DNA from 3 places in the Nonomuraea sp. MTCD27 genome. Region 2 is predicted to be linked to each of the others. Evidence: predicted binding sites of a transcription regulator. Region 2 holds the regulator's gene; each other region holds the start of a gene.
What was found. Region 2 encodes HrcA, which represses chaperone genes, less so after heat shock. Its sites were predicted from a motif close to TTGGCACTCTCNNNNNGAGAGTGCCAA; they were not measured.
Positions count from the first base shown of each region.

Region 1: the regulator HrcA is predicted to act here: its motif matches at 3,605-3,631, upstream of groL (chaperonin GroEL).
Region 3: the regulator HrcA is predicted to act here: its motif matches at 2,933-2,959, upstream of groL (chaperonin GroEL).

Region 1 is NZ_JBGNUW010000007.1:386,137-391,447, forward strand. Features, by position in the region: gene ACBJ59_RS23265 (FBP domain-containing protein) at 1-498, opposite strand, end outside; gene ACBJ59_RS23270 (TetR/AcrR family transcriptional regulator) at 563-1,138, shown strand; gene ACBJ59_RS23275 (GDSL-type esterase/lipase family protein) at 1,135-2,292, shown strand; gene ACBJ59_RS23280 (SRPBCC family protein) at 2,364-2,792, opposite strand; gene ACBJ59_RS23285 (TetR/AcrR family transcriptional regulator) at 2,924-3,526, opposite strand; gene groL (chaperonin GroEL) at 3,728-5,311, shown strand, end outside.
Region 2 is NZ_JBGNUW010000006.1:512,391-517,701, reverse strand. Features, by position in the region: gene ACBJ59_RS21290 (hypothetical protein) at 1-564, opposite strand, end outside; gene hrcA (heat-inducible transcriptional repressor HrcA) at 722-1,735, shown strand; gene dnaJ (molecular chaperone DnaJ) at 1,747-2,886, shown strand; gene ACBJ59_RS21275 (16S rRNA (uracil(1498)-N(3))-methyltransferase) at 2,888-3,613, shown strand; gene ACBJ59_RS21270 (hypothetical protein) at 3,618-4,262, opposite strand; gene ACBJ59_RS21265 (SigE family RNA polymerase sigma factor) at 4,259-4,771, opposite strand; gene ACBJ59_RS21260 (histidine triad nucleotide-binding protein) at 5,053-5,311, shown strand, end outside.
Region 3 is NZ_JBGNUW010000040.1:32,649-37,959, reverse strand. Features, by position in the region: gene ACBJ59_RS59260 (YbhB/YbcL family Raf kinase inhibitor-like protein) at 1-204, shown strand, start outside; gene ACBJ59_RS59255 (hypothetical protein) at 821-1,051, opposite strand; gene groL (chaperonin GroEL) at 1,200-2,825, opposite strand; gene ACBJ59_RS59245 (cold-shock protein) at 3,153-3,353, opposite strand; gene ACBJ59_RS59240 (MoaD/ThiS family protein) at 3,598-3,873, opposite strand; gene thrC (threonine synthase) at 3,898-5,130, opposite strand; SAM riboswitch class I at 5,144-5,283, opposite strand.

The DNA.
Region 1 (5,311 bases), on a different contig from region 2:
ACCGGTCACCCGGTCGATGAACGCGCTCAGGTTGCCCCGGGTGCGGGCGATCCTCTCCGCCACCGTGAGGGTCTCCTCGAAGTCGGCCCCCACGCCCGACGGCTTCCGGCCGCGGGTGTAGAGGGAGCAGGCCAGGTCGGCGCACACGTACTGTCCGACCGTGTTGCCCTGACGCCCGGTCTCGCCGGTGCGGCGCGCGGTCATCAGCGCCACGCCGCCGCTGGTGTGGGTGGTCAGGCACAGCGAGCACATGCTGCGTGCGGTGAAGCCCCGCGACGAGCCCGGGGCGGCCCGCAGCGCGATCCCGACCCGGCTGCCGTCGTCGCGTTCGGCGACCAGGTAGCCGCGGTCGGGGGCGCCGGGATCTCGCCAGCCGAGGAAGTCGAGATCGTCCCAGGGCTGCTCGTCAAGGTCCTTGGGCACGCCCGCGCGCCTGGCCTCCCCCTTGGAGCAGTTGACGAACGAGGTGCGGATGTCGCTTTCCGTCATGGGTCTCATGTCCGGCGAGGCTAGCTTCCCTAATATAATTAGACAAATCCTTAATTTGATTAGGCGAGGTTCCATGGCACGCGCGGGCATCACCAGCGAACGCGTCACCCGGACGGCGGCCGACCTGGCCGACGAGATCGGCTTCGACCAGGTGACCGGCTCGGCGGTCGCGCGCCGGCTCGGCGTCAAGGACCCGAGCCTGTACGCGCACATCCGCAACGCGCGGGAGCTGAAGGTACGGGTCGCGCTGCTGGCCCTGGAGGAGCTGGCCGACCGGGCCGCCGCCGCGCTGGCCGGGCGGTCGGGCAAGGACGCGCTGGTGGCGCTCGCCGACGTCTACCGCGGCTACGCCAAGGAGCACCCGGGCCGGTACGCCGCCTCCCGGTTCGAGCTGGACGCCGAGACCGCGGCCGGCAGCGCGGGGCCCCGGCACGCGGAGATGACCCGGGCGCTGCTGCGCGGCTACGACCTGCCCGAGCCCGACCAGACCGACGCCGTACGCCTCCTGGGCGCCACCTTCCACGGCTTCGTGAGCCTGGAAATGGCCGGCTCCTTCCGCCACACCCCGCGCTCGGCCGACGACTCCTGGGCCTGGGCCCTGGACACCCTCGACCTCGCCCTCCGCAACCGTTCAAGGAAGCCCGAATGACCGACTGGATCACCACCCCCATCGACGAACGCATCCTGCGCGGCGCGCTGGAGCTCGAACGCACCGGGCGCGGCACGCTGCCGCACCGGCTGCCCGCCTGGGCGCGCAGGCAGTTCCCCGACGACTACCTGGCCAGGGTCGAGTCCCAGCCGTCCGGGGTGCGGCTGGCCTTCCGCACCCGGGCCACCGCCGTCGAGCTGGACGTGCTGCCCACCAAGAACGCCTACCCGGGGTTCCCGCCCCGGCCGGACGGCGTCTACGACCTGGTCGTGGACGGCCGCCTGGCCGGCCGGGCCGGCGTGCCCGGAGGCAACCTCGCCGTCATCGACCTGGCCGGTCAGTCCTCCACCGTCCGGCCGGGGCAGCCCGGCACCGTCGGCTTCTCCGGTCTGGCGGCCGGGGTGAAGGACGTGGAGATCTGGCTCCCGCAGGTCGAGGTCACCGAGCTGATCGAGCTGCGTACCGACGCGCCCGTCGAGGCCGTGCCGGACCGCGGCCGCCGCGTGTGGCTGCATCACGGCAGCTCGATCAGCCACGGCTCCAGCGCCGCCGGCCCGACCGAGACCTGGCCCGCGCTGGCCGCCGCCCGGGGCGGCGTCGAGCTGATCAACCTCGGGTTCAGCGGGAACGCGCTGCTCGACCCGTTCACCGCGCGTACCATCCGCGACACGCCCGCGGACCTGATCAGCCTCAAGATCGGCATCAACCTGGCCAACGCCGACCTGATGCGCTCGCGCGGCTTCACCCCCGCCGTGCACGGCTTCCTCGACACCATCCGCGACGGGCACCCCGGCACGCCGCTGCTGGTGATCTCCCCGATCCTCTGCCCCGTCCAGGAGGACACCCCCGGCCCCCTCGCCCCCGACCCCGACGACCCCGGCCTGCGGTTCCGGGCACTCGGCAGCCCGTCGGAGGTCGCCGCCGGCCGCCTGACCCTCAACGTCATCCGGGACGAGCTGGCCCGCATCACCGCGCAGCGGTCGATCGACGACCCCGCACTCCACTACCTCGACGGCCGCTCCCTCTACGGCGAGGCCGACTTCGTCGAGCTGCCCCTGCCCGACCGGGTCCACCCCGACCCGGCCGGCCACCGCCGCATCGGCGAACGCTTCGCCGAGCTGGTCTTCGGCGACGGGGGCCCGTGGAGCCCGTGAGGCGCTCGACGGGAGGCCGTAGAGCGCGTGAGGCGCTCTACGGGGGCCGTGGAGCGCGTGAGGCCGCTCTTCTACGTCGCGGGCAGCAGCGCGGCCAGCCGGCGCAGGCAGTGGCGCAGGAGGGCGACGGCCACCGGACGGGCCAGCGGCCACGCGGCCCGGCCCAGCGCCCCGAACGGCAGCTCCAGCTCCTCGGCCCACACCACCCGGCTGCCGCCCCGCTGCGGGAGCACCCGGATGGCGCCGCGCCCGCGCACGACGCGCCCGGTGTGCGTGATGCGCAGCAACGTCGGCGGCTGCCAGTGGGTGATCGTCATCGTGTCCAGGAAGCCGAACGGCCGCACCCCCGTGTACGCCTCCAGCCCGTCCTCGCCCACCCGGCGCGCCGTGGTCATGAGCATCCACTCCTGGTGCCGGGGCCAGTCGGTGATCAGGCCGAACACCTGCTCCGGCGGCGCCGGGACGTGGACGGCGGCGGCCGCGTACACCGGTTTCGCCACGATGATCCCCCCAAAGGTCGCTGGGACCATCCTGGCCCGCCACCGGGCACCGATGCCAGCACGTAGGGACCTTCCGGGGCTGGCCACCGGCTCCCGCACGACCGCCCCCTGATCCCTCCGGCCGCCTGAGCTCACCGATCCCGCGGTGTGGCGGGAAGGACGCAGGACAGGGCGCGGCGCAGGATGGTGGCGAAGGGCTCGGTGTTGCCCTTCTCCAGCCAGTGCCGCCCCGCCACCCGGATGGCCCCCGCGACCGCGGCCGCCATGACGGCGGGGAACAGGTCGCCCCCGGGGACGGGGCCGGTGCGCTCGGCGATCGCGTCGGCGAGCGGGCCCTCCGCCATGCTGAACGCCTTCAGCGCCTCCCCCTCCAGCTCGGGCGTCGACATGATCATGCGCAGGCCGGCCTTGTCGGGCTCGGGGTCGGTGTAGAGCTCGATCACGGCCGCGACGACGGCCTCGGCGAGCGGCTCATCGTCGGGCCGGGAGCGCAGCGCCTGCCCGGCGCGCCTGGACTGGTCGGCCTGGAAGGCGCAGATCGCCTCCTCCCGGCTGGAGAAGTAGTTGTTGTAGGTGCGGGGCGAGACGCCCGCCGCCGTGGCGATGTCGTGCACGCGGACCAGGGCCAGCCCGCTCGGCCCCTGCTCGATGGCCAGGCGCAGCGCGGCATGGCCGATCGCCTCCCGGGTGGCCTGCCGGTTGCGGGAGCGCAGGTCCATGGCGTCGTCGTTCATGGCTCCACCCTACCCGATGTTGCGCACCGCGCAGTATGTGCGTGCCACGCAATTTGTGGGTAGAGTGCGACGAGACGCCTGGCACTCCCACCCCGAGAGTGCCAACCGCTAGGCGTGTGCCGGGGCCGGCGAGGCCTGCCCGCAGGCCGTCCGTCGCGGGCGCCGTCCCCGGCACAGCCCCCAACGAGAGCAGGAGCAGCAATGGCTTCGAAGATGATCGCGTTCGACGAGGACGCCCGGCGCGGTCTCGAGCGCGGTATGAACCAGCTCGCCGACGCCGTCAAGGTGACCTTGGGTCCCAAGGGGCGCAACGTCGTGCTGGAGAAGAAGTGGGGCGCTCCCACGATCACCAACGACGGTGTTTCCATCGCCAAGGAGATCGAGCTCGAGGACCCATGGGAGAAGATCGGCGCTGAGCTGGTCAAGGAAGTCGCCAAGAAGACCGACGACGTCGCGGGCGACGGCACCACCACCGCCACCGTGCTCGCCCAGGCGCTGGTGCGCGAGGGCCTGCGCAACGTGGCCGCCGGCGCCAACCCGATGGCTCTGAAGAAGGGCATCGAAGCGGCCGTCGAGCGGGTCAGCGAGGAGCTCTCCAAGCTGGCCAAGAACGTGGAGACCAAGGAGCAGATCGCTTCGACCGCCTCCATCTCCGCCGCCGACGCCGAGATCGGCTCGCTCATCGCCGAGGCGATGGACAAGGTCGGCAAGGAAGGCGTCATCACCGTCGAGGAGAGCAACACCTTCGGCCTGGAGCTCGAGCTCACCGAGGGCATGCGCTTCGACAAGGGCTACATCTCACCGATCTTCATCACCGACTCCGACCGGCTCGAAGCCGTCCTGGACGACCCGTACATCCTGATCATGAGCGGCAAGGTCTCCGCCAACCGGGAGGTGGTGCCGCTGCTCGACAAGGTCGTGCAGTCGGGCAAGCCGCTGCTGGTCATCGCGGAGGACGTCGAGGGCGAGGCGCTGGCCACCCTGGTCGTCAACAAGATGAACGGCGTCTTCCGGTCGGTCGCGGTCAAGGCTCCCGGCTTCGGTGACCGCCGCAAGGCCATGCTCAACGACATCGCGATCCTGACCGGTGGTCAGGTCGTCGCCGAGGAGGTCGGTCTCAAGCTCGAGAGCGCCACCCTCGACCTGCTGGGCCGCGCCCGCAAGGTGGTCGTGACCAAGGACGAGACCACGATCGTCGACGGCGCCGGTGACGCCGAGCAGATCTCCGGCCGGGTCAACGAGATCCGCGCCGAGATCGAGCGCACCGACTCCGACTACGACCGTGAGAAGCTCCAGGAGCGCCTGGCCAAGCTCGCCGGCGGTGTCGCCGTCATCAAGGCCGGCGCCGCGACCGAGGTCGAGCTCAAGGAGCGCAAGCACCGCATCGAGGACGCCGTCCGCAACGCCAAGGCGGCTGTGGAGGAGGGCATCGTCCCCGGCGGTGGCGTGGCGCTGCTGCAGGCCGGCGCCGGCGTTTTCGACGGCGTTTCCGACGGGGCCTTCGACAAGCTCGGGCTCACGGGCGACGAGGCCACCGGTGCCGCCATCGTCAAGAAGGCGCTGGAGGAGCCGCTCAAGCAGATCGCGGTCAACGCCGGCCTCGAGGGCGGCGTCGTGGTCGAGCGCGTGCGCAACCTCACCCCGGGTGAGGGCCTCAACGCCGCGACCGGCGAGTACGTCAACATGTTCGACGCCGGCATCCTCGACCCGGCCAAGGTGACGCGCTCCGCGCTGCAGAACGCCGCCTCCATCGCGGCGCTCTTCCTCACCACCGAGGCCGTCATC
Region 2 (5,311 bases):
CTGAGTGTCACTGGCGATGTACACGGCGGGCTTGTCGGCCGGGTCCACCGGGACGGTGACGCTTTCGCCCGACGCGAACGTCCGGGTCGGAGCCAGGTCCGCCACGCTGCTCACCACCCCGCCGGTGAACATGAGCACCCCCGCCACCGCGCACACCACGAACACGCCCCAGGCCGCCGCGAGCCACCACAGGCGGGGCTTTATCGCTTTGGAGTCGATTCGTGGCGGAAATTGGGGCTGTTGGCCGTATTGTCCGTACTGAGGTGGCGGGCCGAACTGGGTGGGCTGACCGTACTGCGGCAGCTGACCGTACTGCGGTGGCTGGCCGTACTGCGGTGGCTGGCCGAAAGGCGGCTGTCCGTAGGGCGGCTGGCCCTGTGGTGGCTGGCCGGGGCCGGGCTGAGAGCCGGGCTGGGGGCCGTAACCGGGCTGGGAGCCCGGTTGCGGGCCGTAGCCGGGCTGGGAGCCGGGCTGCGGGCCGTACTGAGGAGGTCGCGGCTGACCGTGGTAAGGACCCTGCCCGGGCGGGGGGCCGTACGACGGGGGCTGGGATTCGTCGGTCATATGGGCAAGTGTGAGGCCTGTCGCTTCCAGGAAGCTAGCAGCAGGATGGGACGCGGTGTTATCGCACCTTGTGGGCGAGAGCCGTACACTTGGCACTCGGGAACACAGAGTGCTAGACACCGCGTTCCTGATAAGGACAGAGGCAGGAGGTGAGCACGTGCTCGACGATCGGAAACTGGCGGTGCTCCGCGCCATTGTCGAAGACTACGTGTCCACCAACGAACCGGTGGGCTCCAAGGCACTCGCCGAGCGCCACAACCTGAAGGTCTCCCCGGCGACGGTCAGGAACGACATGGCCGCGCTGGAGGAGGAAGGCTACATCACCCAGCCCCACACCAGCGCGGGCCGTGTGCCGACGGACAAGGGCTACCGCCTGTTCGTCGACCGGCTGTCGCAGGTCAAGCCGTTGTCGGGGGCCGAGCGCAGGGCGATCGAGACGTTCCTCGCCGGCGCCGTCGACCTCGACGACGTGGTCACCCGCACGGTCCGGCTGCTCGCGCAGCTGACCAGGCAGGTGGCGGTGGTGCAATACCCGACGCTGACGCGTTCGACGGTCAGGCACGTCGAGCTGGTCCCGCTGAACGACCGGCGGGTCATGCTCGTGCTGATCACCAACACCGGCCGGGTCGAGCAGCGCGTGGTCGAGCTGCCCGAAGTGGTGGAGGACACCCGCATTGCGCATCTGCGGGCCGTGCTCAACGCCTGCCTCGACGGCTGCGGCCTGAGCACCGTCCCGGAGCTGGTCGCCGACCTGCCCGAGCGGCTGCCCGTCGAAGACCGGCCCGCCGTGGCCACGATCCTGTCCGTGCTGCTCGAGACGCTGGTGGAGCGGCACGACGAGAAGATCGTGTTCGCCGGCGCGGCCAACCTCGCCGGCGCCGACTTCACCGTCGGCCTGCGCGACGTGCTGGAGGCGCTGGAAGAGCAGGTGGTCCTGATGCGGCTGCTCGGCGAGACTTCATCAGACACGCCGTCCGCTCTCACCGTGCGCATCGGCTCAGAAAACCCCTACCTGCGCGGCACATCCGTCGTCGCGACCGGATACGGTTCTGGCGACAACCAACTTGCCCGGCTCGGCGTGCTGGGGCCGACCAGGATGGACTATCCCGTGACGATGGGCGCCGTACGCGCGGTGGCACGCTACGTCAGCCAGATCCTGGCTGCATCATAAGAGGTCGATAAGTGGCAAACAGCGACTACTACGCCACCCTCGGGGTGCGCCGTGACGCAAGTCAGGACGAGATCAAGAAGGCCTACCGCCGACTCGCCCGTGAGCTGCACCCCGACGTGAACCCCGATCCTGAGACCCAGGAGCGGTTCAAGGAGATCACGCAGGCTTACGAGGTGCTGTCCGATCCGAACAAGCGCCAGATGTACGACCTGGGTGGCGACCCCTTCGGCGGCGCGGCGGCGGGCGCGGGCGCCGGAGGCTTCGGAGCGGGCTTCCCCTTCAGCGACATCATGGACGCCTTCTTCGGCACGGCGGGCGGCGCCCGGGGGCCCCGCTCGCGCGCCCGCAGGGGCCGCAACGCCACCATCCGGGTGGAGCTCGACCTGCGCGAGACGGCGTTCGGCACCACCCGCGAGCTGGTCGTCGACACGGCCGTGCTGTGCGAGGTGTGCCACGGCGCGGGAGCCGCGGCGGGCACCCACCCCGACACCTGTGACATGTGCAACGGGCGCGGCGAGATCTCCCAGGTCACCCGGTCCTTCCTGGGCCAGGTCATGACCTCGCGGCCGTGCCCGCAGTGCGGTGGCTTCGGCACGATCATCCGCCACCCCTGCCAGGAGTGCTCCGGCGACGGCCGGGTGCGCACCCGCCGTACGATCAAGGTCCGCATCCCCGCGGGCGTGGAGGACGGCACCCACATCCAGCTCGCCGGCGAGGGCGAGGTCGGCCCCGGCGGCGGACCACCCGGAGACCTGTTCCTGGAGATCGTCGAGCGGGCCCACGAGATCTTCGAGCGGCGCGGCGACGACCTGCACTGCACCGTGCAGATCCCGATGACCGCCGCCGCCCTCGGCACCATCCTGGCGGTGGAGACGCTCGACGGCTCCGAGGAGGTCGACGTCCGCCCCGGCACGCAGTCCGGCCAGGTCATCACCATGTACGGGCGCGGTGTGCAGCGGCTCAACGAGTCCGGCAGGGGTGACCTGCTGATCCACGTCAACGTGGAGACGCCGACCCGGCTCGACACGGCCCAGGAAGAGCTCCTGCGCGAACTGTCCAGGCAGCGGGGTGAGGAGCGCCCGCCTGGCAAGTTCGCACCGGGACAGCAGGGTTTTTTCTCCCGCCTGCGTGACGCCTTCAACGGCCGGTGACGTGACCGCACCCGTGTTCCTGGCCCACCGGCTGGACGGGCCGGAGCTGACGCTCGACGGCCCCGAGGGGCGGCACGCGGCCTCCGTGCGCCGCCTGCGGGCCGGTGAGCGGGTCGATCTGACCGACGGGGCCGGCGGGGTGGCCGAATGCGTCGTCCGCGAGACGCTGAAGGACGCGCTCAGGCTCGACGTGCTGCGCCGCTACGACGTCGAGGCGCCCCGGCCCCGGATCGTGGTCGTCCAGGGGCTGCCCAAGGGCGACCGGGGCGAGCTGGCGGTCGAGATGATGACCGAGGCGGGTGTGGACGTGATCGTGCCCTGGGCGGCCGCGCGCAGCATCACGCAGTGGAAGGGCAACAAGGTCGCCAAGGCGCTGGGCCGGTGGCGCTCCACGGCCCGCGAGGCGGGCAAGCAGGCCCGCCGGTTCCACCTGCCCGAGGTGGCGGACCTGGCCTCGACCGCGCAGGTCGAGCGGCTGCTGTCGGAGGCGGCGCTGGGGCTGGTGCTGCACGAGGAGGCGGCCGAGCCGCTGTCCGGGGTGGAGCTGCCGGCCGGGGGCGACATCGTGGTGGTCGTGGGGCCCGAAGGGGGCGTCTCGGAGGAGGAGCTGGCCGGGTTCCGGGCGGCCAAGGCGATGCCGGTGCTGCTGGGGCCGACGGTCCTGCGCACGTCCACGGCGGGGGTGGCGGCGGCGGCCGTGCTGCTCAGCCGCACGGGGCGCTGGTGAGCTCCTAGGGCGTGGTCTGGTCGGTCTCCAGCAGGGGACTGGCCACGGTGGTGGGAGTCTCCGTCACGTCGTCGGGCGGGCATTCCTCAGGTGGACACGACGTCGTGGGCTGCGCTGTCGTCTGCTCCACGGTGGGCGTCGGCGAGATCACGGGGCAGTCGGCCGGCGGCTCGACCTGCTCGGCCTGGGTGGACGGGCAGTCGGTGGGGGTGGCGCTGGGCGACGGCGACGGCGACGGCCTGCTGGTCGAGTCGGCCTTCTTGGTGGGCCGCGGCGACGCCGGCTGCGTGGTGTCAGGGATCACGACCTTGGGCTGGTCGGGACTCGGCTCCTGCGCCGGGGGCTGCTGCGAGCGGGTGGTGGAGGAGTTGGACGGGACTTCGGTGACCTCGTTGCCCAGCGGGGCGACGGGCTTCTGGTCGATGATCTGGGAACGCAGCTCGGGGACAGCCATCACGATCGTTCCGGCCACCAGGATGGCGCTGGCGGCGGCCGCGCCCGCTCGCCACCAGAACAGGTTGCGTACGCCACGCCGCTCGATGCGGGCACGGATGATCTCCAGTCCTTCCGGCGAGGGCACGACCGCGTCCGCCTCCGCGCGGAGCGCACGGCGCAGCAGATCGCCGTACTCGTCGGGGGGCTGGGTCATGACATTTTCTCCAGGACCGATCGCAAGGCGGCCATGCCACGTGCCGTGTGGCTCTTGACCGCGCCCTTGCTGATGCCCATGGCGTGGGCGATCTCAGCTTCGGACAGATCACCGTAGTAGCGTAGGACCAGTGCTTCTCTCTGTCGGGTCGGCAGGGCACGTAACGCCTCGATGACGGCGGAGCGTTCCAGCTCGCCGATCGCGCCGTTCTCGGCGCTCGGGGCGTCGGGCAGGCCCTTGGGAGCATACTTCTCGACGACCGCGCGGTGACGCAGCACGGACCTGGACCGGTTGACGACAGATTGACGCAGGTAGGCGAGTGCTTTGTCGGGGTCGCGCAGCCTACGCCAGGCGCCATGGATGGCGACGAACGCATCCTGCACGACTTCCTCAGCTGTTGCTATGTCGCGCACCAGCAACACAGCGAGACGCACCAACGACCGAAAGTGCGCGCTGTACAGCGCGGTAACGGCCATGTCGGCATCCCACCCGACCGGCACCGCCCCCATCGACCTGTCGGCCAGAAGGGTTTCGGTGGTCACATCAGTGGGACGCGCGGCCTTCCCAGAGGGTTTACGCTCTTCCGGTTCTTGAGGTTTCCCCGGTTCCTTAGGGTGCATTACCCAGTCGTGTCCTCGCCAGGTGGCGCTCGCCCGACCCTGAATCGTCTGTTTTTACGCTGAAGTGTCGCACACTCACCCTAACCGCGTCGATCTTCGTACGCACGACACAGCCGATTACCGATTCGCAACGGACTCGCTGACGGCAGCCCTCTCTGTAGGGTGATCGGGTGAGCGATTGCCTCTTCTGCAAAATCGTCGCCAAGCAGATTCCCGCTGAGATCGTTTATGAAACCGGCCGGACCCTCGCGTTCCGCGACATCAACCCGCAGGCGCCCACCCACGCGCTGGTCATCCCGAAGGAGCACCACGCCGACGCGGCAGCGCTGGCGGCGGCCGACGACGGTCTCGCCGACGAGGTGCTGAAGTCCGCCCACGAGGTGGCCGTGCTGGACGGCGTGGCCGAGGGCGGTTACCGGATCGTGTTCA
Region 3 (5,311 bases), on a different contig from region 2:
CACGCCCGCAACGACTACGGCCTCAAGGCGTACGGCGGCGCGGCCCCGCCTCCCGGCGACCCGCACCGGTACGTGTTCACGGTGCACGCGCTGGGGGTGGACTCGCTCGGCGTGGACAGCGACGCCAGCCCGGCGGTGGTGGGCTTCAACATCACCGCCAACACCCTGGCCCGCGGCCACGTCATCGCCCACTACGGCGTCTGACCCCACCTGCCGCCGACCGCCCCCGAGCCGGTCGGCGGCACCCCCTTCCCAACGGGGCGGGCGGCCCCGCGCGGCGCTCGTCGCAGACCCGCACCCGCCCCGGCGCCGCGCCGAACGCGGGCCAGGCGGACGGCCCCGCGCTGCGGACGGCGCCGACCAAGCGTGTGACCTCGCGCTGCGAACGGCGCGGGGCGGGCGCACGACCTCACACCGCGCAAGGCGCCGACCCCGGCGTGCAGCCCCGCGCTGCGAAGGGCCACCCCCGGCAGCCCCGCACTGAGCGAGGCGCCGGCCCGGCGTCCCGCCCCGCACTGAGCAAGGCGCCGGCTTCGGCGTGCGGCCCTGCATTGTGCAAAGCGCCAGCCCGGCGTGCAGCCCCGCGCTGTGGGCAGCCGGCCCCGGCGTGCATCCCCCGCACCGGGCAAGGCGTGTGCGGGCGTGGAGGCCGCCGAGGGGGCACCTGGGCATCGAAGCGCCCCGCCGCGATGGGCGGGGCGCTTCACCGTGGGGCCGCGGCCGTGTGGCGATCAAGGTTGGCCGCGGCACCACAGGCACGGGACCGGACGACCGCCGGTGGGTCAGGGACCGCCGGGAGTCCGCGCTCGGGCCCCCGCTGTCACTCGACCACCACGGCGCCCGACGTGCACGCCATGAGCTGCGGCAGCAGCGTGTCGAGGAGCCCGATCCCCGTGGTCGTGTTCGGCAGGCACAGCGGCCCCTGAAGCTGGCGCAGGAGGCTGAAGTCGGCCTCGTAAACCTCGTCGGCGTGCGCCGGGGCCACCGTGGCGGTGGCGGCGGCCAGGGTCAGGACGGCGATGCCGAAAATACGCTTGCTGCGGGAAAGCATCCTCTACTCCTTCGTTGAGGCGAGTGTGGCCACCACCTTTCCTCACTCCAAGTAGTCGATCAATTGTGAAACGTAATGGCAGATAAACAAAAACAAGAGCGGCCCGGAAAAATCCGGGCCGCCCTTCGTACCAGCGACGAGAAAAGACCTAGAAGTCCATGTCGCCGCCGCCCGGCATGGCCGGAGCGGCGGGGGTCTTCTCGGGCTTCTCGGCGATGACGGCCTCGGTGGTGAGGAAGAGCGCCGCGATGGAGGCGGCGTTCTGCAGCGCGGAGCGCGTCACCTTGGCCGGGTCGAGGATGCCGGCGTCGAACATGTTGACGTACTCGCCGGTCGCGGCGTTGAGGCCCTCACCCGGGGTGAGGTTGCGCACGCGCTCGACCACGACGCCGCCCTCGAGGCCGGCGTTGACCGCGATCTGCTTGAGCGGCTCCTCCAGCGCCTTCTTGACGATGGCGGCACCGGTGGCCTCGTCGCCCGTGAGCTCGAGCTTGTCGAAGGCCTTGGCACCGGCCTGCAGCAGCGCCACGCCACCGCCGGGAACGATGCCCTCCTCCACGGCCGCCTTGGCGTTGCGGACGGCGTCCTCGATGCGGTGCTTGCGCTCCTTGAGCTCGACCTCGGTCGCGGCGCCGGCCTTGATGACGGCGACACCGCCGGCGAGCTTGGCCAGGCGCTCCTGGAGCTTCTCACGGTCGTAGTCGGAGTCGGTGCGCTCGATCTCGGCGCGGATCTCGTTGACCCGGCCGGAGATCTGCTCGGCGTCACCGGCGCCGTCGACGATCGTGGTCTCGTCCTTGGTCACGACCACCTTGCGGGCGCGGCCCAGCAGGTCGAGGGTGGCGCTCTCGAGCTTGAGACCGACCTCCTCGGCGACGACCTGACCACCGGTCAGGATCGCGATGTCGTTGAGCATGGCCTTGCGGCGGTCACCGAAGCCGGGAGCCTTGACGGCGACGGAGCGGAACAGGCCGCGGATCTTGTTGACGACCAGGGTGGCCAGCGCCTCGCCCTCGACGTCCTCGGCGATGATCAGCAGCGGCTTGCCCGACTGCACGACCTTGTCGAGCAGCGGCAGCAGGTCCTTGTTGGCGGAGACCTTGCTGTTGACGATCAGGATGTACGGGTCCTCGAGCACGGCCTCCATGCGGTCCGAGTCGGTGACGAAGTACATCGACGTCATGCCCTTGTCGAAGCGCATGCCCTCGGTGAGCTCGAGCTCCAGGCCGAAGGTGTTGCTCTCCTCGACGGTGATGACGCCTTCCTTGCCGACCTTGTCCATCGCCTCGGCGATGAGCGAGCCGATCTCGGCGTCGGCGGCGGAGATGGAGGCGGTCGAAGCGATCTGCTCCTTGGTCTCCACATCCTTGGCCAGCTTGGAGAGCTCCTCGCTGACCCGCTCGACAGCCGCCTCGATGCCCTTCTTCAGAGCCATCGGGTTGGCGCCGGCGGCCACGTTGCGCAGGCCCTCGCGCACCAGCGCCTGGGCGAGCACGGTGGCGGTGGTGGTGCCGTCGCCCGCGACGTCGTCGGTCTTCTTGGCGACTTCCTTGACCAGCTCAGCGCCGATCTTCTCCCATGGGTCCTCGAGCTCGATCTCCTTGGCGATGGAAACACCGTCGTTGGTGATCGTGGGAGCGCCCCACTTCTTCTCCAGCACGACGTTGCGCCCCTTGGGACCCAAGGTCACCTTGACGGCGTCGGCGAGCTGGTTCATACCGCGCTCGAGACCGCGCCGGGCGTCCTCGTCAAACGCGATCATCTTGGCTGCCATAAGGCTAGACCTCCCAGATGCAGGGTGGCTTGTCGTGGACCGAGCCGACGCCCGCGACGGCATGGGTCCGCATCTCCGTTCGGCAGACCCCATCGTCTCGATCCGAGTTGGCACTCTGCTGCACAGAGTGCCAACGAACTGTTTAGCACTCTACCCTGCCGAGTGCAAGCGAACGCCCCCTGCCCCCCTACTCCCGCCCAGGTCAGTGCGTCGGTACGGCGAGCCGCCCGGAGCGGCTCGCCGCACGCGAGTCGGCGAAAGAGAGGTGACGGTTCGCACGGACTGCGCTGCCGTGCGATCCCGCCCGGTGCATACCAGTGATGAAAATCAGACCGCGCGGACAGACTCCGCCTGCGGTCCCTTCTGGCCCTGCGTGATCTCGAACTCGACGCGCTGCCCCTGTTCGAGAGATCGGTACCCGTCCATCATGATCGCTGAGTAATGGACGAATACATCCTTACCACCGTCTACCGCGATGAAGCCGTAGCCCTTGTCCGCGTTGAACCACTTGACGGTGCCCTGCGCCACTTCCGACTCCTCTTACTGGTCTCCCAGATCTCGCCCATTCCTCCGCGGGACCTGTAATCGCATGACTTAACGGAAAATCAGCCAGACGATCGCCCTCGACCATACCTGTGGCAAGGGGTTTGGCAACAGAGTCAATCTGCAAATCGCGTATTTCTTCGCAGCGAAGACCCTTCAACGTTGAATTACCCCAGGAAAAGCAGAAGGCGCCCACTAGGGGCGCCTTCAAGAGTGTGCTCCGCGGGACTCAGCCGCCGGCAACCGCCGGGATGATGGAGATCTGAGTGCCTTCTGGTGCGGGAGTGTCGAGACCCTCGGCGAATCGGACGTCCTCTTCCCCAACGTAAACGTTGACGAAACGACGAATCTTGCCCGATTCATCCAGAATTCTCGCGCCGATCCCCGGGTAGTCAGAGTCCAGCTTGGCGAGCACGTCACGAAGAGTCGCACCCTCGCCACTCACCTCGGCGCTACCCCCGGTGTACGTGCGCAGAATGGTGGGAATCCGCACAGAAACGCTCATGGTTAAAGTCGCCTTTCCTGATTGTCAGACAGTCGCGCGGAACGCGTCGAGAGAGGGCCGGATCACGGCCGTGGGCGTGGCGTCGTCGCTGATCGCGTCGAGCGTCTTGAGCCCGTCACCGGTGTTCAGCACCACGGTCTCGGCCTCGGGGTCGAGCCGGCCGCTCTCGGTGAGCTTCTTCAGCACGCCCACGGTCACCCCGCCGGCGGTCTCGGCGAAGATGCCCTCTGTCGAGGCCAGGAGCTTGATCGCGGCCACGATCTCCGGGTCCGTGACGTCCTCGACGCCCCCTCCGGTGCGCCGCGCGATGTCCAGCACGTACGGCCCGTCGGCGGGGTTGCCGATGGCCAGCGACTTGGCGATGGTGTTGGGCTTGACCGGCTGCACGACGTCGTGCCCGGCCTTGAACGCCGTGGACACGGGCGAGCACCCGGCGGCCTGAGCGCCGAAGATCTTGTAGGGCGTGTCCTCCACCAGGCCCAGCGCCACCAGCTCCTTGAAGCCCTTGTCGATCTTCGTGAGCTGCGAGCCGGACGCGATGGGAATGATGATCTGCTCGGGCAGGCGCCAGCCGAGCTGCTCGGCGATCTCGTACGCGAGTGTCTTGGAGCCCTCGGCGTAGTAAGGCCGCAGGTTGATGTTGGTGAAGCCCCACTTGTCACCCAGGGGGTCGCCGATCAGCTCGGAGCAGAACCTGTTGACGTCGTCGTAGGTGCCCTCGATCCCGATCAGCTTCCCGCCGAACACGCGGGCCATGGCGATCTTGGCCTGCTCGAGGTTGGCCGGGATGAACACGCACGCGTCGAGCCCCGCCCGCGCCGCGGCGGCGGTGACCGCGCCCGCGAGGTTGCCCGTGGAGGAGCAGGAAAGCGTGTGGAAGCCGAAGTTGCGGGCCGCCTCGACGGCCATGGCGACCACCCGGTCCTTGAAGGAGTGGGTGGGGTTTCCCGAGTCGTCCTTCACGTAAAGGGACTTGATGCCGAGCGCCCGCCCGAGGTTTCCGGCCTTGACCAATTTGGTCCAGCCGGGGTTCATATTCGGCTTGGTGGCCACGTCGGCCGGCACGGGGAGCAGTGAACGGTAACGCCAGATGTTGGCCGGACCCGACTCGATGTCCGCGCGGGTCACGTCGCCGAAGGAGTAGGCCGCCTCAAGCGGCCCGAAACACTCCTGGCAGGCGAAGCTGGGACCCAGCGGGTAACGCGCGCCGCACTCGCGGCAGGACAGAGCTTCGGCGGGACCAAAGTCAAGCGACATGAAGCGAGGCCTTCCCTCATCTTCGCCCACGGCCACCTTGACCGCGAACCGGAATTGGCACCTTGTCCCGGTCGGCCTCGCAGGTCGCGAGTCGAAACCGGGAGGGTTGCCGGGGCTTCGCAGGGCCGGTCCCTCCACCCCTCTGGATGAGCAATATGCAGTTGTTGAAAAGGACTCTACC